Vulgatibacter sp.: one gene and its partner. Each later gene encodes a partner of the first gene's protein in a complex. Links are inferred from orthologs where the notes say so. Each region holds a gene or a part of one and is shown in the gene's direction. Other genes may lie near its edges.

What was found. Proteins that work in one complex are often made in the same cells at the same time.
Region 2: the proteins of dnaG (region 1) and dnaB are in contact, whole or in part, in a crystal structure (PDB 2R6A), measured with the Geobacillus stearothermophilus proteins. The link is inferred for Vulgatibacter sp. from one-to-one orthologs. Residues at the interface, in WP_049624496.1 of Geobacillus stearothermophilus: Lys456, Leu457, Leu458, Pro459, Ala460, Asn463, Ala464, Leu467, Leu535, Leu536, Ile537, Ala538, Gln544, Glu545, Asp548, Tyr549, His552; in WP_033016901.1 of Geobacillus stearothermophilus: Ser13, Glu15, Ala16, Gln18, Glu91, Leu92, Asp94, Ala95, Val96, Pro97, Thr98, Ala99, Ala100, Asn101, Tyr104, Tyr105, Ile108.

The regions. Positions count from the first base shown.
Region 1 is NZ_JAWLCN010000002.1:690,754-693,810, forward strand. Bases 176-3,057 are described here. They hold dnaG (DNA primase), read left to right. Parts: upstream 176-591; coding sequence 592-2,523; downstream 2,524-3,057. Other genes in these bases: ACESMR_RS06835 (GatB/YqeY domain-containing protein), read left to right, coding at 176-581; rpoD (RNA polymerase sigma factor RpoD), read left to right, coding at 2,714-3,057. Also shown: rpsU (30S ribosomal protein S21), read left to right, coding at 1-5; more of ACESMR_RS06835, read left to right, coding at 129-175. UniProt on the Escherichia coli protein: RNA polymerase that catalyzes the synthesis of short RNA molecules used as primers for DNA polymerase during DNA replication.
Region 2 is NZ_JAWLCN010000001.1:62,277-65,317, reverse strand. What follows is about bases 86-2,951. They hold dnaB (replicative DNA helicase), read left to right. Parts: upstream 86-761; coding sequence 762-2,141; downstream 2,142-2,951. Other genes in these bases: ACESMR_RS00300 (vWA domain-containing protein), read right to left, coding at 2,810-2,951; ACESMR_RS00305 (hypothetical protein), read left to right, coding at 2,365-2,649; rplI (50S ribosomal protein L9), read left to right, coding at 201-647; rpsR (30S ribosomal protein S18), read left to right, coding at 86-183. In the rest of the region: more of rpsR, read left to right, coding at 1-85; more of ACESMR_RS00300, read right to left, coding at 2,952-3,041. UniProt on the Escherichia coli protein: The main replicative DNA helicase, it participates in initiation and elongation during chromosome replication. Travels ahead of the DNA replisome, separating dsDNA into templates for DNA synthesis.

The DNA.
Region 1 (3,057 bases):
TCTAAGGCTTCAGTTGCTCCGCGCCCTCTCTCGGAGGGTGCTCGTTGCGCGCCCGGTGACCGGTAGAACGGTCCTCGGGCGCGTGGCCGTTCAGGCGATCGAATTTCCGAAGACGAGGGCGATACCGCATGGCACTTCGCGAGCAGCTCGACGCGGACATGAAGACGGCGCTCCGGGAGAAGGACAGCTTGAAGCTGTCCACGGTCCGGATGATCAAGTCGGCGATGAAGTACAAGGAGACCGAGCCCGGTGCTGCAGGTCCCCTCGACGACGCCGGGATCCTCCAGGTCATCACCTCCGAGATCAAGAAGCGGCGCGACTCCGTCACCGAGTACGAGAAGGCCGGCAGGTCCGACCTCGCCGACAAGGAGAAGGCGGAGATCGCCGTTCTCCAGCACTACCTCCCCGAGCAGCTCACCGCGGCGGAGCTCGAGAAGGCCGTCGCCGACGCGATCGCGGAGGCAGGGGCAGAGGGCCCCAGGGACATGGGGAAGGTGATGAAGGTGCTCACCCCCCGGATCCAGGGTCGCGCCGACGGCAAGGTGGCGGCCGACCTGGTCAAGCAGAAGCTCGCCACCTGAAGCGACGCATTTGCTCATCGGCAAGGACAAAATCCGCGAAGTCGTAGAGCGCACCGACCTGGTCGCGCTCATCGGGCGCAACGTCCACCTGAAGAGGGCGGGACGCAGCTTCGTCGGGCTCTGTCCTTTCCACGGCGAGCGCTCGCCGTCTTTCTACGTGACCCCCGAGCGCCACAGCTACAAATGCTTCGGCTGTGGCAAGGGAGGAGACGCGATCCGCTTCCTCATGGAGTTCGAGGGCAAGGACTTCGTCTCGGCCGTGCGCGACCTCGCGCAGCAGGCGGGGGTGCAGCTCGTCCTCGATCCGGAAGAGGACAAGCGGCTCAAGGAGCGGCGCGAGCTGCTCTGGGCCTGCGACGTGGCGGCGCGTTTCTTCGAAGAGGTCCTCTGGTCCGAGGCCGGCGGACCCGGGCGCGGCCACCTGCAGCAGCGCGGCGTCTCCGACGAGACCGCCCGCGAAGCGCGGCTCGGCTACGCACCCGCCTCCTGGCAGGCGCTGCGCGACAGGCTCCACCGCGAAGGCGTCTCCCTCGAGGTGGGGCTCGTGGCGGGGCTGCTCGGCAAGAAGGACGATCGCTACTACGACAATTTCCGCGGGCGCCTGATGGTGCCGATCCGCGATCCGGAAGGGCGCGTGATCGCCTTCGGCGGGCGGGTGGTCGAGGGCGACGATCCGCGCAAGTACATCAACTCCCGCGAGACGCCCCTCTACGTGAAGAGCCGGGTGCTCTACGGGATGGACACCGCCCGGGAGTCGATCCGCAAGAGCTCCGCCGTGACCCTGGTCGAAGGCTATTTCGACGCGATCGCGCTGCGCGAGGTGGGGATCGGCAACGTGGTCGCCTTGTGCTCCACCGTGCTCACGCCCGAGCACATGAAGCTGCTCGAGCGGCTCGAGGTGGGCCGGGTCGACGTGGTGCTCGACGGCGACGAGGCGGGACGGCGTGGGGCGGCGAAGCTCGCGGGACCGCTCCTCGCCGGCGGGGTCGCCACCCGGGTGGTGGCGCTTCCCGACGGGCACGATCCGGACACGTTTCTGCGCGCGCACGGCAGGGCGGGCTACGACGCCCTGCTGCGTGAGGCGTTGCCCCTGTCGACCTTCGTGATCGATCGGGCGCTGGGGCCTGCCGGCGAGGCGTACGAGGAGAAGCTGCGGGCGCTCTCCGAGCTCCGGCCGGTGGTGGCGGCGCTGCCCGAGGGGGCGGCGCGGTCGCTCTTCCTCGCCGAGGTGGCGAAGCAGCTCGGGGTGGCGCCTGCCGACGTGGGGGCGTTCTTCCGGGGCGATCTGCGGCGGGAGGAGCCGCAGCAGCAGGGGCAGCGGCCCGGGATGGGTGCAGGGCCCGGTGCGGGGTACGGTCCTGGGCCTGGCTTTGGGCCCGGCAGGCCCTTCGAGCAGGGCAGGATGGCCCCGGGCCCCGGGCAGATGCCCGGGGGGCCGCAGCGCAGGGGGCCTGGCCGCTCCGCCCCCGTTCCGGCGCGGCGGCGGGAGCTCGAGCTGGTGGCGAGCCTTCTGGCCCACCCTTCCCTGCGGCAGGAGTTCGGGCCGGCGGTGGCGGCGCGGATCGGCCACCCGGACCTGCGTGAGCTCACCGGACTGCTGGTCGACGGTGCCCTCCCCGAGGAAGAGCTCCTTCCCAGGCTCGAGCCCAACCTGGCGCAGGCCCTCGCCTCCCGGGTGCGGGTGGCGTGGACCGCGGCGGAGAAGGATTTGCGGCGGGAGATCGAGGATGGCCTCCTCCACGTCGATCTCGAGAGGCTGCAGGGCGAGCGCACCGCCGTCATCGCGGAGCGCGACCGCCTGGAGCTCCAGCTGCTCCGCAGCTCGGAAAGCTCCGAGCAGTTCCGGGAGTTGAGTGCGGCCATACAGGAGTGTCGCGCGCAGGCCGAGTCCCTGCGCGAAGAGATGGAGCGCGTGCGCGCGCAGCTGCGCGGCGCGGCGTAGGAGAGAGGCCCACGGGGGCCTACGCAAGCCTACAAAACGTGGCTTGCGGTGAAATCGGCGGGAAGGGACGGAGCAGGCAAAGCCGTTCCCATCCCGAGAGAACAAGGGGCTCGCCCAGCGAGCCGCCGTCCGGTGGGGGCGGCGAACCCAGGGCGGGCCAGCAAGCAGGTTGGTCCACGAGGAGAGGTCCATGGCGCAGACGACGAGGCCTTCCGCAAAGAAGGATTCCAAGAAGGCCGGCGCGAAGGCCCCGAAGGCCGAGGCAGCCAAGAACGAGGTCCGCAAGGCCAAGGCCGCCGCGGGCAAGGAGTCGAAGGAAGAGAAGAAGGCTCCTGCTGCTGCTGCTGCGAAGAAGGCTGCGGCGGCTGCTGCGGCTGCGGAGAGGGAGAAGCCGAAGGCCAAGGTGGCGCCCCGGGCCGCGAAGGTGGCGGCGAAGGAGGCCAAGGCTGGCGCAGGCTCCGCCGCAAAGGCGAAGGCCGCTCGGGAGGCCAAGGCCCCCACCCTCCGCAAGGCGGGTCGCAAGGGCGAGGAGCG
Region 2 (3,041 bases), on another replicon or contig:
GACAAGACCGCAACGATCGACTACAAGGACGCCGGCACGCTCAAGCTCTTCCTCACCGAGCGTGGCAAGATCATCCCCCGTCGCATCAGCGGCAACTGTGCGCCGCACCAGCGCCAGGTGGCCAGCGCCATCAAGCGTGGCCGCCAGCTCGCCCTGCTGCCCTACACCGTGGTCCAGGCCTGAGGTCATAGGAGAATCCCATGAAGGTCATTCTGCGTGAGGAGGTCTCCAACCTCGGCAGCGTCGGCGACGTTGTCGAGGTCCGGCCCGGCTACGGCCGCAACTTCCTGATCCCCAACGGCAAGGCCGTGCTCGCCACCTCGGGCAACGTCCGCCGGATCGAGCACGAGAAGCAGGTCGCTCTCGCTGCGCTGGCCAAGCGTAAGGCCGGCGCCACCGAGATGGCCAAGCGCCTCGGCCAGGTGGAGATCACGATCCGCCGCCGCGTCGGTGAGCAGGAGAAGCTCTTCGGTTCGGTCACCGCGATCGACATCGCCGAGCAGCTCGAGCCGATGAACCTCGGCGTCGAGCGCCGCCAGATCCAGCTCGAGGAGCCGATCCGCACGATCGGCACCTTCGAGGTGCCGGTCCGGCTGCACCCCGAGGTCACCCAGACCATCAAGGTGCACGTCGTCGCCGAGGAGTAGTCCTCCTCCGCATCGACGCATCGGCGCGAGCCGGCTCTCCGGGGCCGGCTCGCGTCGTTCCTGCCTCCATCGACGGGTGCCGCCCCGCAGCGATATCGGGTAGATTGCGCGCCTATGCAGAAGCGCGGCGAGAAGCGGTCGGGTGAGCCGAAGAAGACCACGAGCCTCCACGATCTGGAGGCGGAGCGGGCGCTGCTGGGCGCGCTGCTCATCGATCCGAGGAAGGTCTCGGACATCGAGGCGCGGCTCGAGCCCGAGAACTTCTACGACCCGCACAACCAGAAGATCTACCGGGCGATGTGCGGCATCGGCGACAAGACGTCGATCGATACCGTCACGCTGAAGGCGAAGCTCTCCGAGGCGGGGGATCTCGACGCCGCGATCCTCGAGCGGATCCGGGTGATCGAGGAGTCGTCGCTCTCCGCGGCGAACACCGCCTCCTACGTCGACATCGTCGCGGACAAGGCGCTGCGCCGGAAGCTGGCTGCTGCGGCGGAGGAGATCGCCGAGCTCTCCACCGAGGCGGGCTCCGACACCGCGCTGGTCTGCGACTCGGCGGAGAAGCTGATCTTCTCGGTGACCGACAAGGGCCGTAAGGGCGAGCCCCAGCGCCTCGACGTGGTGCTCAAGGGCGCGCTCGAGCTCGTCAACAAGATGCGCGAGAGCCAGGGCCAGGTGACCGGCATGCCCACCGGCATCTACCAGCTCGACAAGCGCACCACCGGCTTCCATCCGGGCGAGCTCTTCATCCTCGCCGCCCGCCCCGGCGTGGGAAAGACGTCGCTGGCGATGAACATCGCCATCCACGCTGCGTCGCGCGCAGAGCCGCGGCGCTCGGTGGCGGTCTTCAATCTCGAAATGCCCGCCAACCAGCTCGCCTTCCGTATGCTCTGCTCCGAGGCGCGGATCAGCCAGGGCAAGCTCAAGAGCGGCAAGCTCTCCCAATACGACATGGAGCTGATCGTCCAGCACGCGGCGTCGCTCTGGGAGGCGCCGATCTACGTCGACGACTCGAGCTCGCTCACCATCATGGAGCTGCGGTCGAAGGCGCGGCGGCTCAAGCAGATGGATCCGAACCTCGGCTTCATCGTCATCGACTACCTCCAGCTGATGAGCTCCCGCTCCGCCGAGAGCCGCCAGCTCGAGATCGCCGAGATCTCCCGTGGTCTGAAGAGCCTCTCCAAGGAGCTCAGCCTTCCGATCCTCGCGCTCTCCCAGCTCTCCCGCGACGTGGAGAAGAACAAGCGCAAGCCGCAGCTCTCGGACCTCCGCGAGTCCGGCTCGATCGAGCAGGACGCCGACTGCGTGATGTTCATCCACCGCGAGCCCGACGCGGTGCCCAACGGTCCGGGCGGGCCGATCCCGGTGGAGCTGGTGATCGCCAAGCAGCGAAACGGCGGCATCGGTTCCTTCGACATGATCTTCATGTCGGAGTTCACCCGCTTCGAGAACGCGGCGATGGAAGACGACGACGCCCCGGCGCCTGCGGCCTGACGTCGGGCGCTCCCGCTCCACACCCCGCGCGCGCGCCGGCCGAAAGCGATATGGCCGGCTGCTGCGAACGCGCTTTTTTGCCTGCCGACACACCAAACAGACAAGCAGGCCATCGTCCTACAACCCATCGGAATCCGGGCGTTTCTCCCGCCCCCCTCCCCCCGACCGGAAGCCGTGTTCAAGCTTTCTCCAGGTGGCGCTGGTCACCGAAGGAGGGAGCACGATGAAGTTCCGGATTCTTACTTCGATGGTTGTCGCTGTGGCCGGCCTCTCGCTGGCGGCCTGCCAGGAGAACGAGGCCGAGCGCGAAGAGCCGAGCATGGGCATGGAGCAGGAGGAGAACCTCGGCCTCGAGCCGGTGGAGCCCGGTAGCGAAGAGCGCACCGGCTTCGGCGAGGAGGAGGAGGACAGCACCCTCCGCGAAGAGGGCGACGAGACCCTCCAGCAGACCGAGGAGAGCTGGAACGAGAACATCGAGCAGCCCGTCGAGCGCGAGCTGAACGAATAACGGAGCCCCGCCTGGCGGCGGCAGCGTCGCCGCCGGCAGCTTCGTCCCGGGTGGCGCGGCGGCTCCGGGCCGTCGCGCCATCGTCTATGGACGCCCGCCGAACGAAAAGAGCCGCCCCTGGGGGCGGCTCTTCGTTCGGCGTGCGCTCCGGCCGGCGGCCTCAGTCGAGGGTGCGAAGATCGCAGGCGGGGCCGATCACCCTGCCGTCGTCTCCGTACTCGCAGCCGCTCTCGATCCCCTTGATCGAGATGTTGACCTGGTCGGCGCTGCCGAAGCGCTGGCAGAGATCCTGCGAGAAGGTGATCCGCTGGGGATCGAGGGAGCCGTTCTCGCGCTCCTTGAACTGCCAGGTGTTCTCGCCCTCGCCGCAGACGGCGGGGACCTGCTCGCCG